Regions from separate parts of the Leclercia pneumoniae genome, predicted to be linked through region 1. Evidence: predicted binding sites of a transcription regulator. Region 1 holds the regulator's gene; each other region holds the start of a gene.
The links. Region 1 encodes PhoB, which activates phosphate uptake and scavenging genes when phosphate is short. Its sites were predicted from a motif close to CTGTCATAAAACTGNCNNAT; they were not measured.
Positions count from the first base shown of each region.

Region 2: pstS (phosphate ABC transporter substrate-binding protein PstS) is a predicted target of PhoB. The motif match lies at 2,518-2,537, and genes of this name have one in related genera.
Region 3: kdgR (DNA-binding transcriptional regulator KdgR) is a predicted target of PhoB. The motif match lies at 1,977-1,996, and genes of this name have one in related genera.

Region 1 is NZ_CP071383.1:936,477-940,717, reverse strand. It holds gene brnQ (branched-chain amino acid transporter carrier protein BrnQ) at 1-409, opposite strand, end outside; gene phoR (phosphate regulon sensor histidine kinase PhoR) at 828-2,114, opposite strand; gene phoB (phosphate response regulator transcription factor PhoB) at 2,136-2,825, opposite strand; gene sbcD (exonuclease subunit SbcD) at 3,008-4,213, shown strand; gene sbcC (exonuclease subunit SbcC) at 4,210-4,241, shown strand, end outside.
Region 2 is NZ_CP071383.1:4,367,059-4,371,299, reverse strand. It holds gene pstA (phosphate ABC transporter permease PstA) at 1-351, opposite strand, end outside; gene pstC (phosphate ABC transporter permease PstC) at 351-1,310, opposite strand; gene pstS (phosphate ABC transporter substrate-binding protein PstS) at 1,390-2,430, opposite strand; gene glmS (glutamine--fructose-6-phosphate transaminase (isomerizing)) at 2,730-4,241, opposite strand, start outside.
Region 3 is NZ_CP071383.1:2,573,107-2,577,347, forward strand. It holds gene JZ655_RS12510 (MBL fold metallo-hydrolase) at 1-114, opposite strand, end outside; gene JZ655_RS12515 (YebO family protein) at 135-425, opposite strand; gene mgrB (PhoP/PhoQ regulatory lipoprotein MgrB) at 500-643, opposite strand; gene JZ655_RS12525 (YobH family protein) at 805-1,044, shown strand; gene kdgR (DNA-binding transcriptional regulator KdgR) at 1,094-1,885, opposite strand; gene JZ655_RS12535 (MFS transporter) at 2,063-3,433, shown strand; gene htpX (protease HtpX) at 3,482-4,241, opposite strand, start outside.

The DNA of each region.
Region 1 (4,241 bases):
AAACCAGAATCACAAGCGCGAAGTAGACCAGGCTATAGATAAACAGCGGCATCGCGCCGTCGCCCGTCAGGGGCGCGATCCCCACTTCGAATGAGACGGTCGCGGTACGTGGCGTGGCAAACAGCGGGCCCACGGCCAGATAACAGACGGTCGCCAGCAGAATGCCAGCCACTTTACCAATCGGGGTGCTGAGGCTGTCTACGCCGCCGCCCACTTTCGCCAGCGCGATAACGGTTAGCACCGGCAGACCCACGGCAGTGATCAGGAAGCCAATGGCTGCCGTCCAGACGTGTTCACCCGCCTGCAAGCCAACCATGGGAGGAAAGATGATGTTGCCTGCGCCAACGAACAGCGCAAATGTCATAAAGCCCAGCGCAACGATGTCGCGCGATTTCAGATGATGGGTCATAAAACCTTACTGCCTGTGGATGTGGTGTTGAAAACGATGAATTTTTCGCCATCCCTGCCGGGACAAAACAGCGGAAAAAATACTCAATTTCAGTGGGATATACTCCCGTACTGGCGTGGAGAAGAATAGTTTTTCGATTTACCACGCAAATATAGTCGGTATGACGATATCTGGGGCGCAATTTAAACGCTTATAACGTTTAAAGGCAATATAGGATCTCAAAACCAGAACATTATGCCGGAATGAAAAGAGTGATTGGAACAATGAACCATGTATAAGAAAAACTCATGGCTAATCATGCGAACAAAAAAGCAACAGCAGTATGAAAATCATGCTCGCTTCGCCTGACTGCAAAGTAAACAGGCCAGCTTTCGCTGGCCTGTGGCAACTTCCGATTACAGCACTCCTCTCAGCCCTTTCAACTGGCAAGCAAACGTTCCGGAATAACGAAGCTGAAACGCGTGCTTACGCCGGGCTGGCTGGAGATATCGAGCCGGCTTTCATGGTGATTAATGGCATGCTTCACAATCGCCAGCCCCAGGCCACTGCCCCCGGTCTGCCGGGATCGGGCTTTATCCACCCGGTAGAAGCGTTCAGTCAAACGCGGAATGTGTTCTGGTGCCACCCCGGGTCCATCATCATCAACGCTGAACTCCGCGCCGGAAGCGACACGCTGCCAGCGCACCTTAATCGAGGTGCCCTCAGGGGTGTGATTCACCGCATTATATACCAGGTTCGAGATGGCGCTGCGCAGTTCATCTTCACTGCCGCGCACTTTTAACGTGTTGTCCACGTCGAAGCTCAGCTGGTGTCTACCGTGGCTTAAGGTCTGGGCTTCACGTTCGAGCAGGCGCAGCATCATCGGCACATCAATGGTATCGTTCAGCGCCAGCGTTGGTGCGGCTTCGATACGCGAAAGCGTCAATAACTGGCGAACCAGCCCCTCCATCCGGTGGGTCTGTTCACGCATGGTGTGCAACGCTTTCTCGCGCGGTGCTCCCTCCAGCGTCTGCTCCTGCATCATCTCCAGATAGCCCTGCAACACCGTTAACGGCGTACGCAACTCATGGCTGACGTTAGCAAAGAAGTTTCTACGCGCCCCTTCCAGCTGGTGCATCTGGGTCACGTCACGCGCCACCATCAACCACTGTTGATCGCTGTAAGGCATGACGCGGATCTCAAGATGACGGCTATTGTTCAGTACCAGATTGTGCGGGCGGGTAAAATCGCGCGCTTTCAGGTAACGGGCGAATTCCGGATAACGCAGCAAGTTAAGGATATTCTGGCCGTTATCGTCCGGCCAGCGCAGGCCAAGAAGCTGCTGCGCCAGGCCATTACACCAGAAGATCGCCCCCTCTTCGGTGGTCAACACCACCGCGTCCGGCAACGATTCGGCACCGCTGCGAAAGCGCTTAATCAGGCTACCCAGCTCGCGTCGACGCTTTTTATTACGCATCTGCATCTGGTGCAGGCCATACAGGAGCGGCTCCCAACTGCCGCTACCCGGCGGTGGGGTCATGCTTCTGTCTACCCATAGCCACCAGGAGAGACGCAATAAATTCCAGAAGTGCCAGATAAGCAGGCCGGTCACTGCCGCAAGTAAAAACCACGGAAGATAACCTAACACGGCCCCCAGAATCAGGGCCGGAATGCAGCATAAGATCAGTTCAAATAAAAGCCTTTTCCATGACAGACGTTCCAGCACGCGTCACACTCCTGTCATTGTTCAGTAACGGGTCGAGAATCGATAACCCGTGCCGCGGACCGTCTGCACCATGCGATCGTGCCCGCTGAGTTCCAGCGCTTTGCGAAGGCGCCTGATATGGACATCCACCGTCCGGTCTTCGACATAGACGTTAGTTCCCCAGACATTGTTGAGCAACTGTTCGCGGCTGTAGACACGCTCCGGGTGGGTCATAAAGAAGTGCAATAATTTGAATTCGGTGGGGCCCATATCGAGTGGGTTTTCGCCGGTCATGACGCGATGTGAGGTAGGATCCAGGCTAAGTCCCTGCATCTCAATCACCTCTTCCACCGCCATCGGCGAGATGCGGCGCATCACGGCTTTGATACGCGCCACCAGCTCTTTTGGCGAGAAGGGCTTGGTGATGTAATCATCCGCGCCGGTTTCCAGACCGCGGACACGATCCTCCTCTTCACCACGCGCGGTCAGCATCACCACCGGGATATCCCGGGTCAGGGCTTCACGTTTAATGTGTTTGATAAATTGCAGACCCGAGCCGCCAGGCAGCATCCAGTCCAGCAAAATAAGATCGGGCCAGGGTTCGTTGAGCTGGTTCACCGCACTGTCATAATCCTCGGCTTCAACGGGCTGAAAGCCATTTTGCTCAAGCACGAAACAGACCATTTCACGGATAGGTGCTTCATCTTCTACGACCAGAATACGTCTCGCCATACATTGCCCTGTCTTAATTAGGTTACATGATTGTAATGCGGCGTCATTATGCGTCAGATTTGTGACAGATTTATGAAAAACTGTTCCAGCTCAGATGGCAAGCTGTTGTTTTCTGGCAGCCGTGATTTTCCTGCCTTTAGACGTTTATAATCCCCTTCCCCTCTTTTTGCCACGGATCTGTTATGCGCATACTTCACACCTCAGACTGGCACCTGGGTCAGAATTTTTACAGTAAGAGCCGCGCCAATGAACATGAAGCCTTCCTCAACTGGCTGCTGGAGGTAGCGCAAGCGCAGCAGGTAGATGCCATCGTCGTCGCCGGAGATATCTTCGATACCGGATCGCCTCCCAGCTATGCGCGTGAGCTTTATAACCGTTTTGTGGTGAACCTGCAGCAGACCGGCTGCCATCTGGTGATTGTCGCAGGCAATCATGATTCCGTGGCGACCCTGAACGAATCCCGCGATCTGCTGGCGTTTCTGAATACGACCGTTATCGCCAGCACCGGACACCCACCGCAGGTGTTAAAAAAACGCGACGGCACCCCGGGTGCCATACTCTGCCCGGTACCGTTTTTACGCCCTCGCGATGTGGTGCAGAGCCAGGCGGGGATGTCCGGTGCAGAGAAGCAGCAGCATCTCCTGCAGGCCATTACCGATTATTACGCCAGACAATATGCCGACGCCTGTGCCCTGCGGAGCGATAGCGCCTTGCCGGTGATCGCCACGGGCCATCTGACGACCGTTGGCGCCAGTAAAAGCGATGCGGTCCGCGACATCTATATCGGCACGCTGGACGCGTTCCCGGCGCAGAACTTCCCGGCGGCGGACTATATCGCGCTGGGCCATATTCATCGGGCGCAGGTCATCGGCGGCTGTGAGCATATCCGCTACTGCGGCTCCCCTATCGCCCTTAGCTTTGACGAGACGGGGAAAAACAAAAGCGTGCATCTGGTCAGCTTCCATGACGGCAAGCTGAGCGCCGTCGAGACGCTGGAGGTGCCGGTAACCCAGCAACTGGCCGTCCTGAAAGGCGACCTGGCGTCAATTACCCAGCAGCTTGAACAGTGGCGCGGCGTCGCGCAAACCCCGCCAGTATGGCTCGATATTGAGATCACTACCGACGAATACCTGCACAATATGCAGCGCAAAATTCAGGCGCTCACCGAGGATCTGCCGGTAGAGGTGTTACTGGTGCGCCGCAGCCGGGAACAGCGCCAGAAAAGTCTGCTCGCCGCCCAGCGCGAGACATTGAGTGAACTGAAGGTGGAAGAGGTCTTCGAACGGCGACTGGCCCAGGAAGAGCTGGATGAAACACGGCGCGCGCGGCTGAATGAGCTATTTAACGATGCGCTGAATACCCTGAATGACGAGGAGTCGCACCCATGAAAATTTTGAGTCTGCGCCTGAAGAACCT
Region 2 (4,241 bases), 960 kb from region 1:
CAGCCAGGACTTACGGCCGTACTCCGCCAGATAAATCCCCGCCATGATGCCCAGCGGCGTACCAAAGACCGTCGCCCAGAGGATCAGCAGGCCACTGCCCGCCAGGGCGTTTGCCAGCCCCCCGCCCGCCGTATTCGGCGGCGGCGTCATCTCGGTGAATAGCGCCAGCGACATTCCATCGATACCGCGTACCACGGTGGAGAAAAGAATCCAGACCAGCCAGAACAGACCGAATGCCATCGTCCCCATGGAGAGCGTCAGCGCAATGCGGTTCTTCGTGCGGCGTCTGGCCTGCATTTTGCGGCGGGATTCCGCCAGCTCAGCGGTGTTTTGCATTTCGAGAGTCGCCATTAGCGTGCCCCCTCATTTTTAGCGAGACGCATAATCATCAGCTTAGAAATCGCCAGAACAATGAAGGTGATAACAAACAGAATCAGACCCAGTTCCATCAGCGCCGCAACGTGCAGCCCCGATTCCGCTTCGGCGAATTCGTTCGCCAGCGCAGAAGTAATGCTGTTACCCGGCATATAAAGTGAGACGCTATCGAGCTGGTAGGTGTTACCAATGATAAAGGTCACCGCCATAGTTTCGCCCAGCGCACGCCCCAGGCCCAACATGATGCCCCCGATCACCCCATTTTTGGTGAACGGAAGAACGATGCGCCAGATAACTTCCCAGGTGGTACAGCCGATCCCGTAGGCCGACTCTTTCATCATCACCGGGGTTTGTTCGAAGACATCGCGCATAACCGCCGCAATGTACGGAATAATCATGATGGCGAGGATCACGCCTGCAGCCAGAATACCGATACCGAACGCCGGGCCTGAGAACAGCGCGCCCACAAACGGAATGGCAGAGAGCACATTCCCAACCGGCTCCTGGAAGTATGTGGCGAACAGCGGGGCAAAGATAAACAGGCCCCACATGCCGTATACGATACTCGGAATGGCCGCCAGCAGTTCAATGGCGATACCAAGCGGACGTCGCAGCCAGCCAGGTGCCAGCTCCGTCAGGAACAGGGCGATACCAAAACTCACCGGAACCGCAATCAGTAGGGCAATGAGCGAGGTCACCAGGGTACCGTAAATGGGTACCAGCGCACCAAAGACTTCGTTTGGCGCATCCCACTCTTTGGTCCACAGGAAGGAGAAACCGAATTTCTGAATGCTCGGCCAGGAGGAGAAAATCAGAGACACGATAATGCCGCCCAGCAGCAATAGCACAATCAGCGCAGCCAGTTTTACTAGCGCGCTGAAGATCATGTCGCCTTTTTTTCCCGGAGGATTAAAAGCAGGCTTGGTTGCAGCCATAAATTACTCTTCTGTTAACGTCGTTTCACGAAAGGTGGCGGGCGCTTGCGCCCCCGCCATCTTCGTCAAAAATATCCTGTTAGTACAGCGCTTTACCGCTGCTATCTTTCACGTTAGTTTTCCATGCAGCACGAATCTGCTCAACCACGCTGTCCGGCAGGCTGGCGTAATCCAGGTCATTAGCCTGTTTGCCGCCGTTTTTGTATGCCCAGTCGAAGAACTTCAGCACTTCTGTGCCTTGTTCAGGTTTCTTCTGATCTTTATGAACCAGGATGAAGGTCGTGGAGGTGATTGGCCAGGCTTCGTCACCTTTCTGGTTTGTCAGATCCTGTGCGAAGGATTTGCTCCAGTCAGCGCCTTTTGCTGCGTTAGCAAAGGTCTCTTCGGTCGGGCTCACCGGTTTGCCGTCAGCAGAAACCAGCTTGGTGTAAGCCAGGTTGTTCTGCTTCGCGTAAGCGTACTCTACGTAGCCGATTGAGCCTGGCAGACGCTGTACGAACGCGGCGATACCGTCGTTACCTTTACCGCCCAGACCGGTTGGCCAGTTCACGGTAGAGCCAGAACCTACTTTGGATTTCCACTCTTCGTTCACTTTCGCCAGGTAGCTGGTGAAGACGAAGGAGGTACCGGAACCGTCAGCACGACGAACCACAGCGATGTTCTGCGAAGGCAGTTTCACGCCCGGGTTCAGTTTAGTGATGGCTTCGTCATCCCATTTTTTGATTTTGCCGAGGTAGATATCACCCAGCGTTTTACCATCCAGCACCAGCTCGCCAGACTTCAGGCCCGGGATATTCACGGCCAGCACAACACCACCGATAACGGTCGGGAACTGGAACAGACCTTCCTGGTTCAGTTTCTCATCAGACAGCGGAGCGTCTGATGCGCCGAAATCAACGGTATTCGCGGTAATTTGTTTAACGCCACCGGAGGAGCCGATACCCTGGTAGTTCACCTTATTACCAGTCTCTTTCTGGTAAGTATCAGCCCATTTGGCATACACCGGCGCAGGGAAGGTTGCACCAGCACCAGTCAGGCTTGCCTCTGCGAACACAGAGAACGCGCTCATCGATAAGGTCGCGGCGACAACAGTTGCGACAGTGGTACGCATAACTTTCATAATGTCTCCTGCAAGATTTTGGTAAATCGTTGTTTAGTGGCTACGAGGAGCAAAATAGGACAAACAGGTGACAGATAAATGTCCGAATTATGACAGTTTTATTACAGTGAAAATTTCACTTTAATCTAAAACAGATAACTCTTTATTATCAGTAATTTGATGGGTTTTTTGACAGTAAGATTGCAGAAAAATTTTCTTTCTATGACACTCAAAAAATAGCTGAAGATGACAGGTTGTCATCATCACAAGAAGAAAAAAACGGGGAGAAAAGCTCCACCCAAAGGTGGAGCCTGGAGGTATTACTCGACAGTAACCGACTTCGCCAGGTTACGTGGCTGGTCAACGTCGGTGCCTTTAATCAGCGCGACGTGATAAGACAGAAGCTGCAGCGGCACGGTGTAGAAGATAGGTGCAATGACCTCTTCCACATGCGGCATCTCAATGATGTGCATGTTGTCGTTACTCACAAAACCGGCATCCTGATCGGCGAAGACATACAGCTGGCCACCACGGGCGCGCACTTCTTCGATGTTGGACTTCAGTTTTTCCAGCAGTTCATTGTTAGGTGCGACAACGATAACCGGCATATCAGCATCAATCAGCGCCAGCGGACCGTGTTTCAGCTCGCCTGCTGCGTAGGCTTCTGCGTGGATGTAGGAGATCTCTTTCAGCTTCAATGCACCTTCCAGCGCAATGGGATACTGATCGCCACGCCCCAGGAACAGTGCGTGATGTTTGTCGGAGAAATCTTCAGCCAGCGCTTCGATACGCTTGTCCTGCGACAGCATCTGCTCGATACGGCTCGGCAACGCCTGCAGACCGTGAACGATGTCGTGCTCAACAGAAGCATCCAGGCCTTTCAGACGCGCCAGTTTCGCCACCAGCATCAGCAGAACGGTCAGTTGGGTGGTAAAGGCCTTGGTAGAGGCCACGCCGATTTCGGTGCCCGCTTTGGTCATCAGCGCCAGATCGGATTCACGCACCAGGGACGAGCCCGGAACGTTGCAGATTGCCAGCGAACCGAGATAGCCCAGCTCTTTCGACAGGCGCAGCGCCGCGAGTGTATCGGCGGTCTCACCGGACTGAGACAGGGTGATCATCAGGCTGTTTTTGCGTACGGCCGATTTGCGATAGCGGAATTCGGAAGCGATCTCCACATCACAAGGCACACCGGCCAGCGATTCGAACCAGTAGCGAGAAACCATACCGGAGTTGTAAGAGGTCCCGCAGGCCACGATCTGGATATGCTCAACTTTCGCCAGCATCTCATTGGCATTGGCCCCCAGTTCGCTCAGATCCACTTCACCGTGGCTGATACGCCCGGTCAGAGTGTTTTTGATGGCGTTTGGCTGCTCGTAGATCTCTTTCTGCATGTAGTGACGATACGCGCCCTTGTCGCCCGCGTCATACTGCAGGTTAGATTCGATCTCAGCGCGTTCAACCTGAACGCCTTTAGTATCGAATACGGTCACGCTACGGCGTGTCACTTCCGCGATGTCACCCTCTTCGAGGAAGATAAAGCGACGTGTCACCGGCAACAGGGCCAGCTGGTCGGAAGCAATGAAGTTTTCACCCATGCCCAGGCCAATAACCATCGGGCTGCCGGAGCGAGCCGCCAGCAGCGTGGACGGATCGCGGGAATCCATGATCACCGTGCCATAAGCGCCACGCAGTTGAGGAATAGCGCGCAGTACCGCTTCACGCAGCGTACCGCCCTGTGCCAGTTCCCAATGTACCAGGTGGGCAATGACTTCGGTGTCAGTTTCAGAGACGAAGGTATAACCGCGCGCTTTCAGCTCTTCACGCAGCGG
Region 3 (4,241 bases), 1.6 Mb from region 1:
TTTGCGCCAGCGCTCAACATCTCCAGGCTGGTACCCAGCAGCAGAAGTATTGCGAAAACCCTGCGGGGTATGGTGAGGCAGGGAGGGGTTATACCAGGGATTTTTCCGGGTCATGTTCACCTCCCCAGATGCGATTAACGCTCAGCGACCAGACGAATAAAGTCGTCGCTTTCATCTTTCACGGGCGCAGCAGCGGGTTTAACCTCTTCTTCGACGTCCGGTTCATTGGCTTCACACAGACGACGAAGCAGCGCATTTTGTCTTTTCTGGAGATCAACCAACGTCTCCAGTAACTCAATTTGTTCATTTGTCCGGGAGCTGGCGCGGTTGACGAAAAACCACAGTACCAAACCCACCACCAGCAACACGACGGATATGACCAGAGATGCCATGCTAAGCACTCCAGTATTCAACAACTCACCCATTTCACCACCTCACTAAAAACGGCTATTTTACCACTCGCGTTGAGGAAGGAAATCACTTGCCATAAAAATGCCTGCTACCAGGGGATAAACTTATTGATAGAACATATACCGCTAAAAAACTGTACATCCTGATCGCACATCACATTGATCATCTGCGTCCACATAACGACGCAGGCAATCAACACTACCACCAGAATGACCCAGCGTATTTTCTTCACTACACTCTCCGTCTACTCACTTAGGCTACCAGGTTACCATGCTTAACTTAAACCGGGGCTAACTGTAACGCCATCGTCCCGTTTTCGGAATCATGTACTTGTTTCATATAGCTAACAGGATAGGCTTAGAGGCAGGAAGAACCATTATAAAAGAGGCAATGATGCGCTTAATTATTCGCACAGTTGTGATTTTAGCCCTTATCTGGATTGGTTTATTGTTGTCAGGCTACGGTATCTTGATTGGCAGTCATGAAAACGCTGCGGGGCTGGGTATCCAGTGTAAATACCTCACTGCACGTGGCACCAGCACGGCCCAGTACATCCATTCGGATAGTGGGATTATCGGCCTGACCAACTGCCCAATTTTGCGTAAAAGCGAAACGGTCGTTGATAACGGCTAACCATCGGTATTAGTGAAAAGCCGCTAACGTAGCGGCTTTTTTTATGTGTTCAGAACGGATAGTCGTTATAGCCCATCTGTTCAGAAATTTTTCGCGCCGCGGTATGCAGCATTTCAACGTACTCATGCAGACGCTCTTCAGAGAAGCGTAGCGTCGGGAAAGAGATACTCAGGCCAGCGATCACCACACCAAAGCGGTCAAACACCGGGACGCCAATACAGCGCAGCCCTTCTTCCTGTTCCTCGTTATCTTCACCGTAACCCTGTTCACGTACCTTATCCAGTACCGTGAGTAACCCTTCCGTGGTGGTGATCGTACGCTCAGTGCTGCGTTTGTACTCTACACCTTCCAGAATTTGCTTAACCTCTTCGCGGTCACGCCATGCCAGTAAAACCTTACCGATGGCCGTGCTGTAGAGCGGATTACGGCGACCGATACGGGAGTACATACGCAGGTTGTACATCGAGTCGATCTTATGGATATAAACAATGCTGTCTTCGTCCAGCGCCCCCAGGTGCACAGTCTCTTTCGTCAGACGCGAAAGTTCACGCATCTGAATATCTGCGCTACGAATCAGGTCGACATTTTGCAACGCGCGCGCGCCCAGCTCAAACAGCTTCAGGGTCAGAGAGTATTTTTCCGACTCCCCTTCCTGTGCAACATAGCCCAGTGATTTCATGGTCTGCAAAAAGCGATAAACGGTGCTTTTCGACATCATCACACGCTGTGACAGCTCGGTAATACCAATTTCGCGCTCTTCTCCAAGCGCCTGCAGGATGCCAAACACCTTCAACACAGAAGAGACAGAATCTGGTTGTTTATCCAAATCTGCGATTGCCATTTATCACCTCAAAGCAAGTGTTTTATAAAAATCAGAACTGGTTTTTATTATAAATTCGTACTGGCTTCGCTGCAATCAATCCTGGCTTACCTGGTTACAAATCTGCGACATATAACCAAAATAAGCATGTTAAAATAATTACCCTGAATATAATTACCTCTGACGCAGATCGATGACATGACCACGACTCCCCCTGATGGCCTGCCCTTACCGCAGCGCTATGGCGCGATAGCCACTATTATTATTGGCATCTCCATGGCCGTACTGGACGGGGCCATTGCCAACGTCGCGCTGCCAACCATTGCCAGCGATCTGCACGCCTCTCCTGCCAGTTCTATCTGGATTGTTAACGCCTATCAAATTGCCATCGTTATCTCGCTGCTCTCGTTCTCTTTTCTCGGGGATATGTTTGGCTATCGCCGCGTTTATCAATGCGGCCTGGTGGTCTTTACCATTACGTCGCTATTTTGCGCTCTCGCAGATAACCTCCCGATGTTGACGCTGGCACGTATTGCGCAGGGCTTTGGTGGTGCGGCGCTAATGAGCGTTAATACCGCGTTAATCCGGCTCATCTTTCCGAAGCGCCAGCTTGGGCGCGGCATGGGCATTAACTCGTTTATTGTGGCGGTCTCTTCTGCTGCGGGACCGACCCTCGCAGCGGCGATCCTCTCCGTGGCCTCCTGGCAGTGGTTATTCCTCATTAACGTACCGCTGGGCGTTGTGGCACTGCTCTTTGCGCTGCGTTTTCTTCCCGCGAATGCGGCGAAGAGCAGCATGCCGCGCTTCGATCTACCGAGCGCCGTCATGAACGCCCTGACCTTCGGTTTGCTTATTACTGCGCTCAGCGGCTTTGCTCAGGGGCAATCGCGGCTCTTAATCGCCGGTGAAGTAATGGCATTATTGATTATCGGCTTCTTTTTTGCCCGTCGTCAGCTCGCCCTGCCGGTGCCGCTGCTGCCGGTAGACTTACTGCGTATTCCGCTCTTCTCCCTCTCTATTTGCACCTCGATTTGTTCATTCTGCGCGCAAATGCTGGCCCTGGTTTCGTTGCCCTTCTTCCTGCAAAGCGTGGTGGGACGTTCGGAAGTGGAGACGGGACTGCTCCTGACCCCCTGGCCGCTGGCAACCATGGTGATGGCCCCGCTGGCAGGCTACCTGATTGAGCGTCTGCATGCCGGGTTACTGGGGGCACTGGGACTGGCCGTGATGGCATCCGGCATGTTTGCCCTGGCTTTGCTGCCCGCCGCCCCGGGCGATCTGGATATCATCTGGCGTATGATTTTATGCGGCGCGGGGTTTGGACTGTTTCAGTCGCCCAATAATCACACGATCATCACCGCCGCCCCACCCCACCGCAGCGGAGGAGCCAGCGGTATGCTCGGCACGGCGCGCCTGCTGGGGCAGAGTAGCGGCGCTGCGCTGGTGGCATTAATGTTCAATATGGCCGGCGATAAGGGTACGCATGTGGCTTTGATCACCGCAGGTGCCCTCGCGACGCTTGCGGCGGTAATAAGCGGTATGCGGATCACCCTGTCCAAACGCAGCTAATAAAAAAGCGCGTCGAATGACGCGCTTTATTTGTCTGCCCGGGCGGGCTTACTTCAGATATTCCCCACTACGTAACGCTTCGATACGTTTATCCAGCGGCGGGTGAGACATGAACAGCTCGCTCAGCGATTTAGATTTACCGTTGATGCAGAATGCCATCATGGTGTTTGCTTCCTGCGGTTCGTAGCTGGTTTTCAGACGCTGCAGGGCAGCAATCATCTTCTCGCGACCCACCAGTTTTGCCGAGCCCGCATCCGCGTGGAATTCACGGTGGCGGGAGAACCACATGGTGATAATGCTTGCCAGGATACCAAACACCAGCTCCAGCACCATTGAAACTGCAAAGTAGATCAGTGGGTTGCCGTTGTTACCTTCACCTTCATCACGGTTGCCGCCCATAAACCCGGCCGCGATCTGCGCCAGAATACGTGAAATGAAGATCACGAAGGTGTTCACTACGCCCTGAATCAGGGTCATAGTCACCATATCACCATTGGCAATGTGGCTAATTTCGTGAGCGATAACCGCTTCGGCTTCGTCACGGCTCATGTTCTGCAGCAGGCCAGTGCTGACGGCAACCAGTGAGGCGTCACGACGCGCACCTGTTGCGAAGGCGTTGATATCCGGCGCGTGGTAAATAGCCACCTGTGGCATTGCGATACCTGCCTGGCGGGACTGGTTTGCCACGGTGGTCATCAGCCACTGTTCCATATCATTGCGGGGTTGCTCAATCACTTCGCCGCCCACGGATTTGAGCGCCATCCACTTTGACATCAGCAAAGATACAAAGGAGCCACCAAAACCAAAC